DNA from 3 places in the Solibaculum intestinale genome. Region 1 is predicted to be linked to each of the others. Evidence: predicted binding sites of a transcription regulator. Region 1 holds the regulator's gene; each other region holds the start of a gene.
The links. The regulator HrcA, encoded in region 1, represses chaperone genes, less so after heat shock. The targets are predictions, from matches to a motif close to TGTTAGCACTCNNNNNNNNNGAGTGCTAACA.
Positions count from the first base shown of each region.

Region 2: a site for HrcA is predicted at 2,017-2,047, ahead of htpG (molecular chaperone HtpG). Genes of this name have one in related genera too.
Region 3: a site for HrcA is predicted at 3,544-3,574, ahead of WMO26_RS03860 (Hsp20/alpha crystallin family protein). Genes of this name have one in related genera too.

Region 1 is NZ_JBBMFD010000014.1:49,728-56,908, forward strand. It holds gene WMO26_RS08835 (hypothetical protein) at 1-195, opposite strand, end outside; gene dnaJ (molecular chaperone DnaJ) at 452-1,618, opposite strand; gene dnaK (molecular chaperone DnaK) at 1,772-3,613, opposite strand; gene grpE (nucleotide exchange factor GrpE) at 3,677-4,237, opposite strand; gene hrcA (heat-inducible transcriptional repressor HrcA) at 4,253-5,314, opposite strand; gene WMO26_RS08860 (glycosyltransferase family 39 protein) at 5,483-6,973, opposite strand; gene WMO26_RS08865 (DUF6171 family protein) at 6,994-7,181, opposite strand, start outside.
Region 2 is NZ_JBBMFD010000002.1:30,682-37,862, forward strand. It holds gene htpG (molecular chaperone HtpG) at 65-1,954, opposite strand; gene WMO26_RS02380 (ribosomal maturation YjgA family protein) at 2,169-2,594, shown strand; gene WMO26_RS02385 (TIGR03915 family putative DNA repair protein) at 2,636-3,451, opposite strand; gene WMO26_RS02390 (putative DNA modification/repair radical SAM protein) at 3,430-4,746, opposite strand; gene WMO26_RS02395 (hypothetical protein) at 4,848-5,036, opposite strand; gene WMO26_RS02400 (SpoVA/SpoVAEb family sporulation membrane protein) at 5,310-5,678, opposite strand; gene spoVAD (stage V sporulation protein AD) at 5,703-6,719, opposite strand; gene WMO26_RS02410 (SpoVA/SpoVAEb family sporulation membrane protein) at 6,732-7,175, opposite strand.
Region 3 is NZ_JBBMFD010000004.1:35,850-43,030, reverse strand. It holds gene WMO26_RS03880 (MATE family efflux transporter) at 1-1,102, opposite strand, end outside; gene WMO26_RS03875 (hypothetical protein) at 1,610-1,801, opposite strand; gene WMO26_RS03870 (helix-turn-helix domain-containing protein) at 1,990-2,337, opposite strand; gene WMO26_RS03865 (DUF6514 family protein) at 2,592-2,864, shown strand; gene WMO26_RS03860 (Hsp20/alpha crystallin family protein) at 2,953-3,378, opposite strand; gene WMO26_RS03855 (phosphate-starvation-inducible PsiE family protein) at 3,822-4,277, opposite strand; gene WMO26_RS03850 (patatin-like phospholipase family protein) at 4,550-5,455, shown strand; gene WMO26_RS03845 (response regulator transcription factor) at 5,559-6,239, shown strand; gene WMO26_RS03840 (alpha/beta fold hydrolase) at 6,447-7,181, opposite strand, start outside.

The sequences.
Region 1 (7,181 bases):
CCGGTCTACCAAGGCGTTACGCAAGCCTGCGTCAAACAGCCAGTCCGCCGCCGCGAAGGAAAGAAACACCGCCGCGAAGAATACCGCAATGTTCCCCACCGTGCGGATAAAAATAGAGGTAAATCCCCGCCTTGCCGCCGACCAAATGAGCAAAAACGCCAGCGCAACGAGAATCAGATCGAGAAAAAGTCCCATATCAAAAAACAGGCCCCTTTCAGGCAAAATGAGAAGTACACTTGCTTTTCTTAGACGTAGCAAAAAAGAAAAACACTGCTGATTAAAACCAACCATCGGTTTTTCCCAAAACTGCCATAGGCGTAACAAATATACTATAGCACAATCGCCGCCGTATTTACAAGCATATGCTGCATTTTGCCCCAAAATGTTGTAGCCTATCCCATACGAAAACCGGCATGCAGCCGATAGGCCGCATGCCGCACGAAGCTTCCCCTTAACTGATAAAATCCTTGAGCTTGTCGAAAAAGCCCTTGCGCTTTTGGTAATTGTGGTCGGAAGCGTTCGACTCGAATTCCTTGAGCAGTTCCTTTTGCTTTTCGGTCAGGTTCTTGGGGACCTCGATGGTCACCCGGACAAACTGGCTGCCCTTGCCCCGGCCGTTTAAGTGGGGAATACCCCGGTCCTTGAGCTTAAACACGTCCCCAGGCTGGGTGCCCTCGTGCACGTGGTAGCTGACTTTGCCGTCCAGGGTAGGAACCGTGATGTCCGCCCCCAGAGCCGCCTGGGAGAAGGTCAGGGGAATCTCGCACCACACATCGAACCCGTCCCGCTCAAAGAGAGGATGGGGCCGCACGTTGACGGTAATGTGCAGGTCGCCCGCCGGGCCGCCGTTGGCGCCGTAGTCGCCCTGGCCCCGCAGGTTGACGCCCTGGCCATCGTCGATACCAGCCGGGATAGTGACCTCCAGCCGCCGCGAACGTCGGATCTGGCCGGTGCCGCTGCAGTTTTTACAGGGTGTGTCGATGATCTTGCCCTTGCCCCGGCATTTCGAACAGGTGCGCTGGGTCTGCATCACGCCGAAGGGGGTGCGCTGGGTCACCCGGACCTGGCCTCTGCCTCCGCATTCCGGACAGGTTTTCGGGGAAGTCCCCTTTGCTGCACCCGAACCGCCGCATTCCGGGCAGTTCTCCACCCGCGGTGCGTTTACCTCCACCTTGCAGCCCTTGGCCGCCTCCTCAAAGGAGATGGTGACGGCGGTGTTGATGTCCGCGCCGCGTCTTGGAGCGTTGGGGTTGGCAGAGCGGCTGCTGCCCCCGCCGAAGATGGAGCCGAAGATATCGCCTAAGTCCCCCATGTCGCCGAAGTCAAAGCCGCCGAAGCCGCCGCCTCCATAACCGCCGGCGCCGTACCCGCCGCCCGCGCCATAGCTGGGGTCTACTCCGGCATGGCCAAATTGATCGTAACGCGCCTTTTTGTTGCTGTCCGAGAGAACCTCGTAGGCTTCGTTAACCTCCTTGAACTTGGCCTCGGCATCTTTGTCGCCGGGGTTTAGATCCGGATGGTATTGTTTTGCCATCTTGCGATAGGCCTTTTTGATTTCGTCCTCCGACGCGTTTTTTTCCACGCCGAGTACTTCGTAATAGTCGCGTTTTTGAGCCAAAGTAATCCCGCCTTGTATGAAAAGTCATGGGTCGTGGCCGCCGGGCGGCCACATGCGTCTGCTATGTAACCGCTCTTCCATAAACAGGCGAACGCGTAAGGAGGAAACTCCCCCTTACGCGGTACGTCGCCCGGTTTGGTTCAAACGGGTTTCTTATTTCTTGTCGTCATCCACGTCGTGGAACTCTGCGTCGTAAACGTTGCCGTTTTCATCGGTCTTGGGGCCGTCGTTGGGCGTGCCGGCACCGGAGGAAGCTTGCTGCTGAGCGGCGTTATAGATTTTCTCGCCCACCTTCATCAGCGACTGCTGCAACTTCTCCTGGGCGGCCTTGATCATCTCCACGTCGGTTCCCTTGAGCGCTTCCTTGAGGGCGTCAATGTCCTTCTGGACCGCGTCTTTTTCCGCCGCATCAATCTTGTCGCCTGCTTCGGTGAGGGTCTTCTCCGCCTGGTACACCATCTGGTCGGCGGCGTTCTTCGTGTCTACCTCTTCGCGGCGCTTCTTGTCTTCCGCTGCGAACTGCTCGGCGTCCTTGACCGCTTTTTCAATGTCGTCCTTGCTCATGTTGGTATTGGAGGTGATGGTGATGTGCTGTTCCTTGCCGGTGCCCAGGTCCTTGGCGGACACATGGACGATGCCGTTTGCGTCGATGTCGAAGGTGACCTCGATCTGCGGCACGCCGCGGGGCGCGGCCGGGATGCCGTCGAGACGGAACATGCCCAGGGTCTTATTGTCACGGGCGAACTCGCGCTCGCCCTGCAGAACATGGACTTCCACGGAAGTCTGCCCGTCGGCAGCGGTGGAGAACACCTGGCTCTTCTTGGTGGGGATGGTGGTGTTGCGGTCGATGACCTTGGTCATGACGCCGCCCATGGTCTCGATGCCCAGGGACAAAGGCGTAACGTCCAGAAGCAGCAGGCCCTTAACCTCGCCGCCCAAAACGCCTGCCTGGAGCGCCGCACCGATGGCCACGCATTCGTCGGGGTTGATGCCCTTGAAGGGCTCTTTGCCGGTGAACTTCTTGATGGCTTCCTGCACCGCGGGAATGCGGCTCGAGCCGCCCACCAGAAGGATCTTATCCAGCTCGTTTACGGAAAGGCCGGAGTCCTTGAGGGCCTGGCGAACCGGGCCCATGGTGTTTTCCACCAGATCCGCGGTCAGCTCGTTGAACTTGGCACGGGTAAGCGTCATGTCCAGATGCTTCGGGCCGGTGGCGTCGGCGGTGATGAAGGGGAGGTTGATCTGGCTGGTGGTCACGCCGGACAGCTCGATCTTTGCTTTTTCCGCCGCTTCCTTTAATCGCTGCATGGCCATCTTGTCATTCGACAGGTCCACGCCGGTTTCCGCCTTAAAGTTCTGTACCATCCAGTTGATGACCCGCTGGTCGAAGTCGTCGCCGCCCAGGCGGTTGTTGCCGGCAGTGGCCAGGACCTCCTGCACGCCGTCGCCCATCTCGATGATAGACACGTCGAAGGTGCCGCCGCCCAGGTCGTAGACCATAACCTTTTGATCGGTTTCCTTATCAATGCCGTAGGCGAGCGCCGCGGCAGTGGGTTCGTTAATAATGCGCTTGACCTCCAGGCCCGCGATGGTACCCGCGTCCTTGGTGGCCTGGCGCTGGGCGTCGGAGAAGTAAGCCGGAACCGTGATGACCGCCTCGGATACCTTCTCGCCCAGGTACGCTTCCGCGTCCGCCTTGAGCTTTTGCAGGATCATGGCGGAGATTTCCTGGGGCGTATAGGCCTTGCCGTCGATGGTGACCTTGCGGTTGGTGCCCATGTCCCTCTTAATGGAAGCGATGGTGCGGTCAGGGTTGGTGATGGCCTGGCGCTTTGCCACCTGGCCCACCATGCGTTCGCCGTTCTTAGAAAGCGCCACCACCGACGGGGTGGTACGCGCGCCTTCCGCGTTGGTAATGACGACCGGTTCGCCGCCCTCGATGACGGCTACACAGCTGTTCGTCGTACCCAAATCTATGCCGATTACCTTTGCCATACTGAAATTCCTCCTAAACGGTTTGATTTTCTATCTGTGAATCTATGAAAAACGCTGCGAACGTTAATTGGCTACCTTGACCATGCTGTAACGGATGACCCGGTCGCCGGTTTTATAGCCCTTCTGGAAGCACTCGACGATTTCGCCGTCTCCCGCTTCCTCGTCCTCCACATGCATCACCGCATGATGCAAGGACGGGTCGAGCGTTTCGCCCACCGTGGGGATTTCCTCCACCTTGAGCTTTGCAAGGGCATCGAGAAACTGCTTGTGGATCATTTCCACACCCTTCTTAATGTCCTGCGCGTCCCCCTGGGCGGTCAGCGCCCGCTCCAGATTGTCAAGCGCCGGGAGAAACTCCGCAACCGTCGACGCCTTCGCGTCGTTCCAAGTAGCGTCCTTTTCCTTGGCGGTGCGTTTGCGGTAGTTGTCGTACTCCGCCGCCGTGCGCAGCAGCAGCTCCTTTTGCTCTTTGAGCTCCTTTTGCAGCTGCTCCACCTGCGCCTGCAACGGATTTTCCGCCTCAGGCTCCTTCGCCGTGTCCTGCTCCTGATTTTCCGCCGCTTTGTTTTGAACCGTCTCGTTTTCCGCGGCCTTCGTTTCCGCCTTTGCGTCTTTCTTTTTCAATGTGCGTCCCACCTTCTATGTTTGTTGTGAATCCGCTTGTGACCCGCCTCCTTCGTCCAGGTCCTCCGATAGGAGGTTGCCTAAACGCAGGGCGAAATATTCAAGGCTTGGGATGATTTTTGAATAATTCATCCGGCTCGGTCCGATGACGCCGATGGTGCCGCCCTCCCGGCTGCCCAGCCGGTACCGGGCGATGACCACGCTCGAACCCGACAGCTCCGGGGTGGGGCTTTCGCTTCCCAGCACCACGTTCACGCCTCCGTGGTATTGATGGAGCAACTCGGCAAGCTCCTTGCGCTTGGCTAAAAACTCCATAAGCCGCCGTACGTGCTCCCCGTCAAACTCCGGATGGATCAGCAGGTTCGCCTGGCCTTCCAGCCGTACCTGCGCCTGTGCCGCCTCGCTCGCCGTCTCGTACAGGCCGATGAGCAGCGGGGTCATGGTGAAGGCGTGTTCCCCTAAAGACGCGGCCAGCGTCTGGACAAAGGGAAGACAGATGTCCGACAGGGGCACGCCGCAGACATGTTCGGCCGTCACCCGGCGAAACCGTTCGCACAGCTCCGGGGTAATGTCCGTGTCGGTCTTAAACAGCTTCGATTTCATCATGCCCGCCGACGTGACCAGTAAAAGGATGGCTAGCCGCCGTCCCGCCGCGATCAGCTCGCATTTGAGAATGACCGCCGTCTCGCTTTCCGGGGTGGTGGACAATGCCGCAAACCGGGTCAGCTGCGCCAATGCCAGCGACGCGTTTTCCAAAAGCCGTTCCGGGTCGTCGGCGTGTTCCTCCAGCATTGTATCAATAAACCGGCGCTCTTCCTTTGTTACCGGGGCATGGGACATAAGCTTGTCAATATACAGCCGGTATCCTTTCGGGGACGGAATCCGCCCAGCCGAGGTGTGCGGCTGCTCCAAGAGGCCAAGCTCGGAAAGCTCAGCCATGTCGTTGCGGATGGTAGCAGAGGAAACCGCTCGGTCGAGGGCCTCCTGCAACGCTTTGGAACCAACTGGTTCGCCCGTGTTGATGTAAGCCTCGATGAGAGCGGACAGCACCTTTAATTTGCGCTCACCAAGCTCCATGGTTACAAACCTCCAGACTGTTTTAGCACTCAATAACTTAGAGTGCTAATCTGAGTATTAATTTACCATTCCCGTTCTTCTTTGTCAAGAGGCCATTTGTAAATACTTTATGTACAAACGAAAAAAGGCGGCCACCCCGGTATGGGGCGGCCGCCTTTGGCATGTTCTTTAAACAAGGGCATAGAAGAGGGCGCTGCCGAAGGAGAAAAGCCCCACCAGAAAAACGCATGCATACTGGGGCCAGCGGATGGGTCGTTTCGCCCGCTCGGTTATCATTTGCCCGGCCAGCGCCAGGAAGAACCCGCCGCATAAAATGGCCGACGCCATATACCGCACGTCCATGGTACAGGCGTGAGGCATTTGAAAGCAGAAGTTTAAGTAAGAGGCTGCTTGCAGCAGCACGTTCCCGGCAAGCAGGGCCAGCGGGAGCCGAGGGCCCCGACCGAACCCTTTGACAAGGCAATAGACAAACGCCGCTGCAATCAGCAAAAGCATCGCCAGGTTTGCATAGACGAGAACCCAGGCGAAGGGGGCGAGGGCCTGGTAGCTGGCCTCGCCGAAGAGGGAGTTCTTGACCACGTACATGGGGATGTTGTAATCGTCCGCCACCGACACGTAGGGAGAGCCGGTGAACTGGTCAAAAGGCAGGGAAAAGAGCCGCTGGAAAACGGAATAGTTGCCCACATACTGAAAGCTGTCCTCCGGCAGCATGGGTACGTAGCCGAAGGGCTGGCCGAAGCGCAGAAAATTGCGCACCGAGTACCATAGCCCCAGCGGCGCGCATACCGCCCCAAAGGCCGCGAACTGGCCCACCAAGCGTCCCTTTTTCCTCGATTTGAGAAACCCATACAGCAGCACGGGCGCCACCAAAATCGCCACAATGCCGCAGGAGAGCTTGGTCATCATGCCAAGCCCGATGCACAGCGCCAGCAGCAGGATGTTGCCGAAGGTCTGCCGATAGTACCACCGGATGGTAAACAAAACGGTAAGCAGGAAGAACAGGAGCATTAGAATGTCGTTGTTGATGCCGCTGCTCATGTAGAGCATGGTGGGGTGGAAGGCGGCGAAGAGAAGGGCGCACAGCTGAAAAACCGGGGAAAGACGGAAATAGGCGAGAATCTTTTGAAGCACCACTAAAATCGCCATGGAGTAGAAGACGGTCAGAAGCTGGATGTTTTCCACGCACCGTTCCACCGAGAAACCCAAAAGCAGCCCCGCCTTGACCCACAGGGCTGAGATTATATGATGAAGGGGCGGCTGGTAGAACTGCCAGTCGTCGCTCTGAGGAAGGGTTCCCTCTTCCCAGAGAAGCTGCATGTATCCCAAGTGCCCCTGACCGCCCAAGCCCTCCACGTCGTGCTGGCGGATGGTATAAGGCGTAGCGGCCATGTAAAGAATACGGAGGAACAAGGCCCCCGCCAGCATGAGAAACACCGCCTGCTGCAAGGTAAGCTTGCCCGACAGGTACCGGGCCGCCCCCACGCAGGCGGCCGTCCCTACCAGAAGCAGCAGCACGGCCCGCCAGACGGCGCTTTGAAACAAGGTGATTTGGCTCTGGTCGAAGAAGAAAAAGAGCAAAAGGAGAATCCCGCCCGTCGCCGCCAGAAAGGGGGCGAAGCGGATGGACGGGGGAGAACCGATGGCAGTGTGCGGATTCAACAGACCGCCTCCTTGCGTCGTCAGATGGATTCGGGCCATTTTGACCCGTCAGGATACGGACAGGACAGGCCCTTCTTTCTTGCCCGCACCAGCACGAAACAGCCGCAGTACCGGCAGGCCCCGTCAAAGAGGGCGCCGCACTTCTGACAGACTTTCAGCCTCGCCTGATAGGCCTCGTCGCTTACACACCGTTCCTCGGGCAGGGAAG
Region 2 (7,181 bases), on a different contig from region 1:
CTGCCGAAAGGAAAGCAACGCATACAAAAAGGCCCGCGGCGAACGCCGTGGGCCGGGCTTTTGATTATTGATCCGCCATCAGCGAACAAACCAGGTTCGAATATGCTACCGGATCCTCGATGGGGAACCCTTCGATGAGCAAAGCCTGGTCGTAAAGCAGGGCGGCGTAATCCTTGAGCTTCTCCTTGTCCGTCTCGTACAGGCGGGTCAGGGTAGCGAAGATGGGATGGCCTTCGTTGATTTCCAGCACCCGTTCCGCCTTCACCTTCTCGTCAGTGGGCATGGCATTCAGCACCTTCTCCATCTCCAAAGAAAGCTCCCCGTCGCTGGAAAGGCACACCGGGTGGGACTTCAGCCGCTTGGATGCCCGTACCGCCTTCACCTTGCCGGCCAGCGCTTCGCCCATAAAGGTGAAAAGCTCCCGGCTTTCCTTCTCCTGGGCCTCGTCCTCCTTCTTTTCTTCCTCGGTTTCCTCAAACCCAAGGTCCCCGGCGGACACCGACTTGAATTCCTTCCCGTCGAACTCATGAAGCACCTTGAGTGCAAACTCATCCACATTTTCCGTCAGGTACAAGATTTCGTACCCCTTGTCTTTGACCAGCTCCGTCTGGGGCAGCCGGTCGATTTTTTCCACCGTGTCGCCGCAGGCGTAGTAGATGAACTTCTGGTCCTCCTTCATCCGCTCGACATATTCCTTGAGCGTAACGAGCTTTTTCTCCGCAGAAGAGTAGAATTCCAGCAGGTCCTTAAGCAGCTCCTTATGGGTGCCATAGTCGTTATAAACGCCGAATTTCAGCTGCAAGCCAAAGTTCTTGAAAAACGCGTCGTATTTCTCCCGGTCGTTTTGCTGCATGGAAAGAAGCTCGCTCTTGATCTTCTTTTCCAAGCGGGAGGCGATGATTTTCAGCTGCCGGTCATGCTGGAGCATCTCCCGGGAAATATTCAGAGAAAGGTCCTGGGAATCCACTAGGCCCTTGACGAAGCTGAAATAATCAGGCAGAAGGTCCGCGCACTTTTCCATGATCAGCACGCCGTTTGCGTAAAGCTGCAACCCCTTTTCGTATTCCTTGGTATAATAGTCGAAAGGCGTGCGAGCCGGGATGAAAAGAAGGGCCGTATAGGTCGCCGTACCCTCGGTGCTTGAACGGATGACCCGGGCGGGATCGGTAAAGTCGAAGAACTTCTCCTTATAGAACTGGTTGTAGTCGTCCTCGGTGACCTCTGCCTTGGTTTTTCTCCAGATGGGTACCATGCTGTTGACCGTTACCTCTTCCGTGTACGTTTCGTATTCGCCCTCGCTGCCCTCCTTGGGCCTGCTCTTCTCCACCATCATTTTGATGGGGTAGCGGATGTAGTCGGAATACTTCTTGACGATCCCCTGAATGCGGTAGGAATCCAGATACTCGTCGTAGTCTTCCTCCTCCCGATTTTCCAGGATGTGCAGGATAATCGTCGTGCCGTAGGAATCTTTTTGGCATTCCTCGATGGTATACCCGTCGGCCCCCTCGGACTCCCACTTATAAGCCGTGTCCGACCCGTAGGGTCGGCTGATTACCGTCACCTTGTCGCTGACCATGAAGGCCGAATAAAAGCCTACGCCAAACTGGCCGATGATGTCAATGTCCTCCTTGGCCTCGTTTTCCTGCTTGAAGGCCAGGGACCCGCTTTTGGCGATAACGCCCAGGTTGCTTTCCAGCTCTTCCTTGGTCATGCCGCAGCCGTTGTCGGAAATGGTCAGCGTGCGGGCTTCCTTGTCCAGGTCAATGCGGATTTCAAAGGCAGCACTGTCCACCTTTACGTTCTCCTCGGTGAGAGAGCGGTAATGGAGCTTATCAATGGCGTCGCTGGCGTTGGAAATGAGCTCGCGCAGGAAAATCTCCTTGTGGGTGTAGATGGAGTGAATCATCAGGTCCAAGAGCCGCTTGGATTCCGCCTGAAACTGTTTGACTTCCATGAAAACGTCCTTCCTTTCGATGGGTTCTTTTTATCCGGCGAATAATGCCATTTTGATTTTAAAATTAGCACTCATTATCATAGAGTGCTAATCTATGATAATACCAAATTCATGAAATTGCAAGCTTTTTTCTGTGAACGTTTTGTGACCACCCGCTTCCCAAACCTGCGGTTTCGTGGTATGATACTCCCTGCAAACGAAAGGGGACTCTTCGATGAAACGAAATCGTATTCTATATGCCGTCCTGGCGGCGGCCTGCATCGGGCTGGGGCTTGCTTCCCGGGCCTTCCGGGCAGACCTGCCCGCGTTTTTGGGCGAGTACGGGGGAGACACCATCTGGGCCATGATGGTCTACTTCCTTTTTGCCGTCTTATTGGCGCGAAAACCCGTGTGGCTCGTATCCCTGTGCGCTCTGGTCTTTTCCTATGGGATTGAGTTTTCCCAGATATATCACGCGCCTTGGATTGACTCTGTGCGCGCCACTACCCTGGGAGGGCTGGTGCTGGGCCAGGGCTTCTTAGTCAGCGACCTGATTTGTTACGCGGCGGGCATCCTTATCGCTTTGCTGATCGACACACTCATCGAAGGCATCCGCCGGCGCAATACCCCGCCCAAACGGCAAAACCGCTATATCAAATGAAAAAATGCCTTCTTGCAGCTGCAAGGAGGCATTTTTGTGCGTTATTCTCCATTCAGCGCCCGCCGCCCCGCCAAAGGCGCGTCGTTTCGCCGAAGCCCCGGCTTTCGCTCCCGGCAGAACTCGGTCATCTCCTCCCAGTACCGCTTCGGCATGTGGTTTACACGGCATTTGGGGTTATACCGCCCCTCAATGGCGATGGCGTCATAGTATTCGCACCACAGGTCCCGGTATTTTTGCTCTTCCTCGTCCGGGTCGTTTCGCTCGAAGGAATCCACCGGCACAATGGCCCACTGGCCCGGCCGGTAGACGAGGGCCATGCCGTGGGTCTCGTCGTAAATGAGGAACGCCTCCTCCGGATACCGGTCGATAAAATGAGGGGCAATCAAAGGCAGCACCTGGTTTAAAGGTTTGATGACGCTGGTGAGCACCTTGCCGGACACCGAGAAGCGGACAAACTGCTTGTACCGGTGGCTTTCGTTGTAAAGATGCCGCTGGGCCTTCAAAAGAGCCGCCACCGTGTCGTGCGTCAAATGGCGCATCACGTTCGGGCCCATGTCAAACCCCAGCTGCACAAACCGGAGCATAAAAAGCTCCTTTTGCTCCAGAAAGGTCAAAAACGCGTGCTCCAATAGGGTCATCCCCTCCCAGGACAGCTTCTTGGGGATGGCCCGCCGCACCCGTTCGGCCTTCTTAGAGTCGGTCTCAATGGAGCGCACCGGGGAAAGGGTCATCTGGGGCGAACAAAAGGGCCGCACATCAGCGGGCGTCTCCTTGCGCCGAAAGCTTTCGAACACGCAGCAGAAAAAGCCGTCCAGCGTCCCGTCGTACTCGTACACTACATCCCCGCCCGCAAACATGTCACCGCCTCCCTTCCTCCGATACGCCCCTGGGAAAAGAGGCTCAGCTGCTCGTACTGCTCGGCCGACTGCCCCCGCAGGTATTCCACCCCCTGCTGGGAGATGAGGCTGCGCAGAATGCCGTCTTGGGTGATGCGAAGCCCGTCGTTGAGCTTGCCGTTTACCGTGATGAAATACTGCGCCCGCTTGAGCACCACCCCGATCTTCTTAAGCCCCTCGTAGCTTAAAGGCCCTACCCGCCGGGCCGCCAGAATCCGCTTCGCGCTGTTGACCCCAATGCCCGGCACCCGCAAAAGCTCCTCGTAGTCTGCTTTCCCCACCTCCACCGGAAACCGGTCCATGTGGGACAGCGCCCAGTTGCACTTGGGGTCGATAAGCGGGTTAAAGCTGGGGTTTGCCTCGTCGAGCAGTTCGTGGGCCTCGAAGCCGTAGAAACGAAGGAGCCAGTCGGCTTGGTAAAGCCGGTGCTCCCGCAAAAGAGGCGGGGGCGTGTCCGCCGCCGGCAGCAAGGGGTTGGAGGACACCGGCATGTACGCCGAAAAAAACACCCGCTTGAGCTTATACTTCTTATATAGAGCGCTGCTCAGAGAGAGAATCTGGTAATCGGTTTCCCCGCTGGCCCCCACAATCATCTGCGTACTCTGCCCGGCAGGGGCGAACTTCGGCGCGTGCCGGTACTGCACCAAATCCCGCCGGTTTTCCTGAAGCTTGCCGGTGATGAACCCCATGGGCTTTAGGATGGAGGTTTTCGACTTGTCCGGCGCCAGAAGGGACAGGCTCTTTTCGCTGGGCAGCTCAATGTTCACGCTCATCCGGTCCACCAGCAGCCCGAGCCTCGTAAGCAGCGCGTGATCCGCGCCCGGGATGGCCTTCGCGTGGATGTAGCCGTAAAAATGGTATTCATTTCGCAGGATCTGAACGGTTTTGATAAACTGCTCCACCGTATCGTCCGGGCTTTTGCGGATGCCGGAGCTCAAAAACAGCCCCTCAATGTAGTTTCGCCGGTAGAACTGCATGGTCAAATCCGCAAGCTCCCGGGGCGTGAAGGCTGCCCGTGGAACCGGGTTGCTGCGCCGGTTGACACAGTAGGCGCAGTCGAATATGCAGCAGTTGGTCATGAGCACCTTCAGAAGGGAAACGCACCGCCCGTCCGCCGAGAAGGTGTGGCAGATGCCGCAGCTCACGGCGCTGCCCATACCGTGGGACCCGTTTTCCCGGTCCACGCCGCTGGAAGTGCAGGCCACGTCGTATTTGGCGCCGTCGGTGAGGATTTTGAGCTTGTCGAACAGATCCAAGACGATCCCTCCTTATGAGGATAGTATACGATAAAACATATGTTCTAGTCAAGGAAATTCGAACAAATATTCGGAATTAGCGGGTGAAAATACGCCGCCGCTTACCCATGGGGGAATCCCTTCGCTTCTTCCAGATGCTCGAGTGCAAAGGCGACGCATTGGTTTACCAGCTGGTTGAAGGAAACGTTGTATTGATAGCTCAGTTGCATCAGCCGGTCGTAATAATCCTGTCTGAACCGGATGGTGGATGCGATCCGCTCTTTGGTTGCCTCAATTCGAAAGCCGTCCATCGCCATTGCATCCTTTCTTAATGATTTTCTTTATTATAGTGAGCATGTTCGAAAAAGGTAATGTGCAAAATTGTAATCATTTTGTGGTATGAAAAATAGTACCATCCAAATTCTTTAACAAGGTAAGTTTAACCGATTTCATTGAAAAAAAGGTTACCTCAATTGAGATAACCTTTTTACTTTGCTGGCAAAGCCGCAGACAATATGTCTCTATCCGAAACCTGGCAGACCCATAAGAAAAGGGCGGGAATCCCCGCCCTTTTTCCGTTTTCGTTAGGACTTGTCGTGGGATTTTCCCACAAGCCCCGCCAGCAGGCCGAACAAAATCGCCGCCATAACGCCACCGGCCGCCGCCGTAAAGGGGCCGGTCAGCGCGCCCAGAAGCCCGTGCTCCCGGATGCCTTCCTCCACGCCCGTCGCCAGCAGGTACCCGAAGCCGCTTAAGGGCACCGTCGCGCCCGCGCCCGCCCATTCCACCAGCGGCCCGTACAGGCCCACTGCGGTCAGGATGACGCCGGCCACCACGTAGCCCACCAGAATCCGCGCCGGGGTCAGCTTCGTGCGGTCGATGAGCTGCTGCCCGATGAGGCACAAAGCGCCGCCCACCAGAAAGGCTTTCAAATATTCCAAAAACATATCCATAATCCTTTCACCTCCCGAAAGCGGCTAGCAGCCGGTGATCCACACCGCGTGCGCGATGCCGGGGATGCTTTCCCCCTGCTGCACGCTGGTGGGGGACATGAGCGCCCCCGTGCCCACGAACAGCACGTTCTTCAAATTCCCCGCCTGCATTTCCTGTAGCACATACGAACACAGCACCGCCGCCGAGCAGCCGCAGCCCGAGCCGCCCGCCGCCACGTCCTGGGTTTCCCGGTCGTAAATGAGCAGGCCGCAGTCGGCGTGTCTCTCCTTGAGCTCGATTTGGTTTCGAACCAGGATCTGGTTCATCAGATCGCTTCCCACCTGGCTCAAATCGCCGGTGAGCACCATGTCGAAGTTGCCCGGCGTTAAGCCGGTATCGGTAAAGAACGTGGTGATCGTGTCCGCCGCCGCGCCGGCCATGGCGCTGCCCATGTTGTTCATGTCGGTGATGCCCATGTCCACAATCTTGCCGAAGGTCACCGCCTGCACACTGGGAACGCCTGTGTTCCCGCCGGGGGTCAGCACCGTGCTGCCCGCCGCCGTGGCCGTCCACTGGGAGGTGGGGGCCCGCTGCCCGCCGTAGTCCAGCGGATAGCGGAACTGCCGCTCCGCCGTGCAAAAGTGCGAGGAGGTGACCGCCGCGCAGTTTTGCACCGCGCCGCTCTCCACCAGAACCGCCCCCGTCCCCAAGGACAGGGCCATGGTCGAGCACGCGCCGAACAGCCCCAGCATCGGCACATTAAGTTCCCTTAACCCGTAGGTGGAGCTGATGCACTGGTTGAGAAGATCGCCCGCCAGAATCAGCTGCAAATCGCCCGCGGTCAGGTTCGCCTTGCCCAAGGCCAGGTTTACCACCTCGCCCTGCATGGTGCTCTCCGCCTTTTCCCAGGTGGTCTGGCCCAGGTGGGTGTCCTCATAGAGCTTGTCGAACCGCCGGGCCAAGGGGCCTTCCCCTTCCTTTTTGCCCGCCACCGCCGCAAAGCCGGAGATGCAGGGCTTATTCTGCATCATAAGTGTGTGTTTGCCCGCTCTTGAAGCCATGTGTCGCCCCTCCTATACAAACAGCCGCAGCAGCCACGCGAGGATGCCGTAAAGCACCGCCGCCACCGGGCCGTATACCAGCACCGGTCCCGCGATGATGAACATTTTCACGCCCGTACCCAGAATGAGCCCCTCGCTTTTGAACTCGATGGCCGCCGCCGCAATGGAGTTGGCAAACCCGGTGATAGGCACCAGCGTACCCGCGCCCGCGTAGGTTGCCAGCTTGCAGTAGAGGCCCAGTGCCGTAAACAGCGCGGATAAGAAGATCAGGGAGCAGGAGGCGGCGATTTTCGCGTCGTCCAGGGGCAGTACCATGGACCACAGGTTAATGAGCGCCTGGCCGATCACGCAGATCGCGCCGCCCACCACAAAGGCTAAAATCGAATTGCGAAGAAATTTAGACGGAGGCGAAGCCTTGTCCGTCATGTTCGAATATTCATTTTGCGTCAGATTCAAGATTCA
Region 3 (7,181 bases), on a different contig from region 1:
CCAGGAGTGCTACCAAAGCAGTAGCTCCCATCGCCAGGAGAAGTCCGCTTTTACAGGCCTTCTCCGCTCGCTCCGTTTTTTTCGCTCCCAGATTTTGACTGACCATGGTGGTCACCGCCGACCCCACCGCCCAGCTGAACATGCCCGCGAAGGTATTGATTTTCAGCCCCGCGCCTGCCGCCGCAGCGACCGTCACATCAAACTGGTTTAACATGCCGGTAACCAGCAGGTAGGACAGATTGACCACCGCCGTCTGTGCGGCGCTGGGAAGCCCGACGCGCAATATGGTCAGAGCCTCCTGTCTGCCGATGCGGATTCGCTTGACGCGAAAATTAAACAGATCCCCTTCCTGCCTGCGCAGGTAACCCGCAGCCGCCAGAAAGGATACTGCCTGAGAGGCAATGGTGGCCGCCGCCGCGCCCGGGGTTCCCAGATGCAGCCCGCCCACTAGCAGAAGGTCCAGCACGATGTTGAGAACGGAAGCCAGCAGGACGAAGTAAAGCGGGCGTTTGGCGTCTCCCAGCCCCCGCTGGACCGCCACCACCATATTGTAGCCGAAGACGAAGACCGTTCCCGCGCAGAGAATTTCCATGTAAGCGTCGGCGTCCTGCATAGCGGGCTGGGGAACGCCCAGCAGGGAGAAGGCCTGCCGGTAGAAGAGAAGGCTGAGGACCGTCATCACAAGGGCGGCCGCCATCGTCATGGCGAATAAGGTTTCGACGGCGCGTTTTTGCCCCGGTACGTCCCCGGCGCCCTTGCATCGCGCAACCAGAACTGTTCCGCCCATGGTGATTCCCATGCCCACGGCATTGATAACAAAGCTCAGCTGAGCGGCGTTGCTCACCGCGGCAAGCCCCGCGCTGCCCACGAACTGGCCCACCACCGCCATGTCCACCATGCTGTAAAATCCCTGCAACAGGTTCGATAACAGCAGCGGGATGGTAAAGCGAATGAGCTGCTTTGGCACGCTGCCGCTGGTTAGGTCCAAAACGGCGCAAGACACATCCTTGTCCGTTTTTTTTCGTTCCTTTTTGAAGAAACCAAACGGGCGCTTTGGCTGCTGCCCGTTGGAATGGATTTGATTTCGATGGATTGATTTCATAGTTGACTCTGCTCCTTTTGATTGGGATGGTCAAAGGCAGAGTCTGAAGCATTCAGGCGGCCGTTTTGGTTTCTCCATGCAGTTGGCCGCCTTGTTCAGGCCCTGCATGGAGCACATCAATGGGTAGTTTCATCTGGATTCCTTCCTCTCTGATTGCCGTTTCCAAGTTTGCCGGCACGCTTTTGCACTTAGCGGAAAAATTCGACCTTGTTCGTTGCCCGCCATGCGCCTCCGTCGGACACGTGGATAGGTCCCTCTTTGGCGGAAGTTACGCGGCCGTTAAACCGGGTTTTTCTTTAGTATAGCAGAACTTTGCTTTCTTTCCTACCATGCGCAAAAATTTTTGGGATCCCGTACCCAATGGCCCGGAAAACGAAAGAAGACCGCACAGCAAACGGCATAGCCGGGTCTCATTACTGGCGGCTGGCTGCGAACGCGATGCGGCGCCTTACACGGACCAAAATGAAAGAAAGGGGCCTTCCGGGGGAAATCCGGAAGGCCCGAAGTTTACTGGAAATTCGCTTGGCTTGGAAGATAGAAGGACGGATAAAAAGAAGAAGCGTTCTGATACATAGCTGACCCCTGGGGGATCAGCCGGCCGCCGCTTTGATTGAGAATCAGCATAGAAGCCCTCGCGGGATTTTGCATCCAGCCCGGAATGGGATTCTCCTGCGGATTGTTGCAATGAATGATGTTCAAGGAAACAAACCTCCCCTCATTGAAACTTGTACCGGAGGGTACGAAAAAGACCATTACCAGCCTATGCGCGAAAAGGAAAATGAGTGACAAGCATAGGGGAAAGATAGAGAAAGGCCAGGGCGGCGTTTCTGGCGGCTGCCGCTTAAAAAGGCAGACCGCAAACAAACGGTCCGCCCGAAAGAAACAATCTATTTTTCCAGCATGTCGAACAATAAGGACAAGATACGTAGCACTTCGTTCTGTTGCTCAAGGGGCAATCTCTCCAGCCTTCTCTGAAACCAGGCCCACTGCAAATTCGACGAATTATGGATAGAAGCATTGGTATGATTGAAAAGATCCTGGATTTCAACCTGAAGCCCACCCGCGATTTTACTGAGGGTTTCCAAAGTTGGATTCTGTTCGCCCCGCTCAATGTGCCCCAAATGCGCGCTGGTCAGCTTAGATTGGTATGCCAATTCTTCTTGACTCCATCCACGCTGCATGCGAAGTTTTCGGATATGTTTTCCAACGGAAAGGTTGATGTCCGTATTCGACATGATATCACCACCTGGAGTCATCATACGCTATATTCTGATATTTCACAAAGTATTATAGTATAAGCGACAAAATAAAAAATACTCTTGCGCCTAAAAAGAACGCCAATCGTAATTTTTATGAAATACAATCGTTTTTAAAGAAAGAAGAAAAGAAAAAAGGGATGTTTTTACATGAAAATCAGTTTCAAATCTTTTATAATTTTATTTGGAATTATTAGTAAAAAATATTGTATTTTGCAAATTACAGGTCTATAATGTTCCGGGGGGAATTTAGCAAGGAGGAATCAAATAAGATGCACAGGTACACCGTATGTGAAAATGAGATGACTTCAGAGGAATTGGGAACATATCGGTCCTATGGGCTTGCCTACCGGGAAGAGGACGGAAGGCAGACAAGGATTGCGGACATTTCCTTAGACCGCGCACAGGTGGAAATTTTGGCGCAGAAATGCAACGAGCTTGGTCTTGAAACCATACATGTATTTGACGCCATTGACAACTTTTTCGCCGAGCAAGCAGCCCTGTAACAGGAAAGAGCCGCCGAAATGCTTGGGCGGCTCTTTCCTGTTACAAAAGGCCCTGGAAAAATCTTTTTCCAGGGCCTTTTCCTTGATTTTATTTGATATCAATTTGGCGGGTGGGCGGAGGCGTTTCCTCCTTCTTGGGAAGCGTAAGCTCAAGAATGCCGTTTTGATAAGAAGCGGAAATAGCGTCCGCTTTGACGTTGGCAATGTTGAAGCTTCTGGAGAAGGAACCGTAGCGGCGCTCCTTGCGGACGAACTTATGATGGTTTTCCTCCACCTGGGCGTTGTGCTCCCCGTGGATGACCAAATAATCCCCGTCCACGTCGATGTGGATGTCTTCCTTTGCGAAACCGGGAAGCTCTGCTTGAAGGATGTATTTATCGCCCTTGTCTACAATATCGGTGCGAAACTGCGAAACACTGCCGCCAAAGGCGTCGCCGAAGAAGCTGCGTTCAAAGTTGTCCAGATAATCGAACAGGCTCTTTTCATTGTGTCCAAAAGGCATCAGATCAAACATACAAATCCCTCCTATGGTTAACGAGTTGTGAAAGAATGCGGGATGTCAGTTCGTTTTCTCAGGAAACATTGGATTCGCCTTCCTTTGCTTTCTTTCCTTTCAACAGCTTTCATTATAGGAGCCGGTTATGACAAAACATAAGATAAAATATGAAATATCTGTTAAAATTAGCACTCTCCTATTGAGAGTGCTAATTTGGGCGAGAAAAAAACGGGATGGAACACAAGCCCATCCCGGTAATAAGACCATATTGGTCTTTAATGGCAGCGTTTGAGCAAATAGCGGAAGAACAACAGCAATCCCGCCGGCACCCCGGCCAGGACGAAAACGCTTGCCAGAATCAATAACGTGGACATACCGCTCACCTCTCTTTGCAGTTCTGAGTATAGCATAAGAGAGATAAACGCAGTGTTATTTCCCGGTTTGGCCCGGTGAAGATTGTGTTAAGACTCGCCAGGCTCCTCCTCCGATTCCTCCGAGAGAGATTCTACCTTGTCCGAATTTGCTTGCCCCTTTGGTTTGTCGTCGAAGGTGCGCACAAAAAGGAACTTGCGAATGGCGAAAATCCCCGCAACCGCCAGGATGCCGATCAGAGTTTCCAGGGTCGTGGTGTGGTACACGATGATCTGGCGGGCGATGGCGTACAGAAGCACTTCGATGGCGGCGCCGGGCGTGTGTTTGATAAGCATTTTGATAAATTCCAGACCGATGACCAGCGCCAGAGCATGGCCTAGGAAGCCTTCGAAGGTGTCCACCGTCAGCAGCTTGCCGTCAAAAAGGCCCATCTCCTGGACCAAGGAAACCGAAGCCAGCAGGATGCTGATTAGGATGAGAATGGATACGGCAATTTCGATAAAGCCGGCGAGCCGGGTGATCCACTTGTTGAGCCAGTTTTTCATCGCGTTCCCTCCAACTTTTAATAGAATTATTGTACCGTATAGCGCAGTGGGTGACAAGCGAAAATGCAAGGAAAAAGAAAAAGAGCAGAAAAAACTTGAAACGGGCGCCCAATCGTTTCAAACACGGCCTATGAAAAAAGGGCCTCCGCCGCTGCCCAGACCAAAAACACAGCAATATTCCCCATCGCCTCTTCGTGCAACCTTGTGAACAAAGCCATACTTGTGAGGAATGGCGAATATACTCCAATAGAAACAAAAAGGGGGAATACATCGTGTCTTTTGGAATGGCGTTTGCTGGAGGCGGAACACGGGGAGCGGCTCATGTGGGGGTTTTGATGGCGCTGGAAGAAAACGGACTTAGGCCGGACGCGGTGTCCGGCGCAAGCGCCGGAGGCATCGTGGCAGGCCTTTACGCAGCGGGCTTTACCGCAAAAGAGCTGCATGAGGTGGTGGAGGAACTGTCGAAAAAAGGCATGCTGCTCGTCGACCCAGCCTATGGCGACATCCTCCTGGCCCTTGGACAGTTTCTCAGCCGCAGGCCCTTGTCCCTGTCCGGCTTTCTCAAAGGGAATCGGCTCGAGCGCTATCTGGATACCCTCACCGAAGGAAAAAAGCTCTGTCAGCTTTCCATGCGTACGGTCATCCCGGCGGTAGACTTAATCAGCGGCCTGGTGATATCCTACACCAACAGCCTGTTCGGCGTCCGTCCCATGCGGGGCGTAACGTGGGAAAACGAGGCTACGCTCAGCGAAGCCATGCGTGCCAGCGCGGCCGTGCCCGCTGTGTTCCGGCCCAAGGCAATCGGCAAACGCCGTCTGGTGGACGGGGGCGTGGTGGATATCCTACCGGTGGATCTGCTGGTGGCGGCAGGGGAAGAAAACGTGCTGGCGGTGGACATTTCCGGAAGCTATCAGTGCCCCGCGCATATCGACATTCTGGAGGTGGCCTCCCACTCGCTGGGGATTTTGCAGGATAACCTTCGGGAATGCAAAACGAGAGGGGAACGTCTTCTACTCAAGCCGGCATTGCCCGAAGATGCGGGTCTGCTGACCTTTTCCCAGATGGAGGCCTGCGTGCAGGCGGGATACGAGGCGACTAGCCGGATGATCCCCACCATCCGCGCGCTTTTTTCGCTTCAGGCAGGCGGCGGGGAACGGGAGATAAAAATGGCGCGCTAAAGAGAATCGGAAAAAGGGTGGAAGGCCTAGTAGAACTTTTGAAAAAAATATGGTACACTAGGAACAAAATTGATTGCAATAAAAGTGGGAGCCGAATAAACGTATGCGCAAAACATCCATTCTGCTCGTGGAAGACGATGCCGACATCAGCAATATGCTCTGTGATCTCCTCACTCAAAACGGATATGCCGTCCAGCCGGCCTATTCGGGGACCGAGGCGGTTTTGCTGATGGAGAAAAATGCATATGATCTGGTGCTTCTGGACCTGATGCTGCCGGGCATCCCCGGGGAAGAGGTGCTCGCCCGGATCCGGCACAGCTCGGATGTACCGGTGATCGCCGTGTCTGCTAAGGACGACACCCGCACGAAAATTCAGGTGCTCAAAAGCGGTGCGGACGATTATGTGACCAAGCCTTTTCATACCGATGAGCTGCTTGCCCGCATTGAGGCGCTTCTGCGGCGCAACAACGCCCGTCCGGTGGGCAGGGTGTTTCATTTCAAGGACATCACTCTAAATCCCTCCACCTTTGAAGTGAAGGTGGGGGAGGAGCCGGTCAGCCTGACAAAGCGGGAATACCTGATTTTGGAGCTGCTGATGAGCAACCCCAACAAGGTTTTTACCAAGAACAACATTTTCGAATCGGTGTGGAACGAGACCTTTCTGGGTGAGGACAACGCCGTCAACGTGCACATCAGCAACATCCGCCAAAAGCTCGCTAAGATCAACGCCAGCCAGCCGTATATTCAGACGGTGTGGGGCATTGGATTTAAGATGCATACGTAATGAAGAAACACACGCAAGGGAAACCGCAGGCTTGTCTTATGAAACGGCTTGCAGATGCCGCCTGAGCGCTCTTGTTCGATTCTTTTTCAAACAGGCGGGGCGGTACTTTATCGGCTGCCGTAAAAGACGAATCCTGATAAAACAAAAGAGCCTGGGGAAAGTGTGCCCCAGGCTCTTTTCGCAGACGCAGCCTGCCAGCCGAATTGTTTATTTTTGCTGGAGAAATTCCACCAGCCGCTCGTTGAACGAATCCAGCTCATCGTAGCAAACGCCATGGGCGCTATGATCAAACGCGAAAAGCTGGGAATTGGCGATGGAGCGGTTGAGCTCCTGGGCAAATGCAAAGGGGCAGAACTGGTCCTGCCGTCCGTGAAAGATGCCGGTGGGAACGGTGATCTTGCGCAGGTCGGAGCGCAGGTCCTCGTCGCGCATGGCGATGGCGGTCTGCACGGTGGCGATGCCGCTTGCCTGCAGACACAGCCCTTTTATCCAGGAAAACATGGCGTCGCTGTGCGGTTGGGCGAAGAGCAGGCCGGCAAACTCCTCTATCAGCTGCGGCCGGTCGGAGGATGCCTGGCGGATCAGCTCGTCAACCTGCATTTTGGTCATGCCGTGGGGAGAGCCATACTTTTGGATAAAGGCAGGCGCTGCCGCAGAAAAGAGGCAGAGCTTCTCCACCGGGGCGCCTGGAAAGAGAGACAGGTATCGCAGTGCCACCGCCCCGCCCAGGGAAAAGCCAGCCAGTGTAAACTGGGTCAAGCCAAGGCTTCGCACCACGGCGTTTACGTCTCGGGCCAATTGGTTGTACCGGTACCCGTCCGAAGGCCGGTCGGAATCGCCGAACCCGCGCAGGTCCATGAGGACGCAGCGATAATCATATTTGGGCAGCAGGTGCAGCTGATATTCGAACATGTTGCGGTTGAGCGGCCAGCCGTGGAGGAG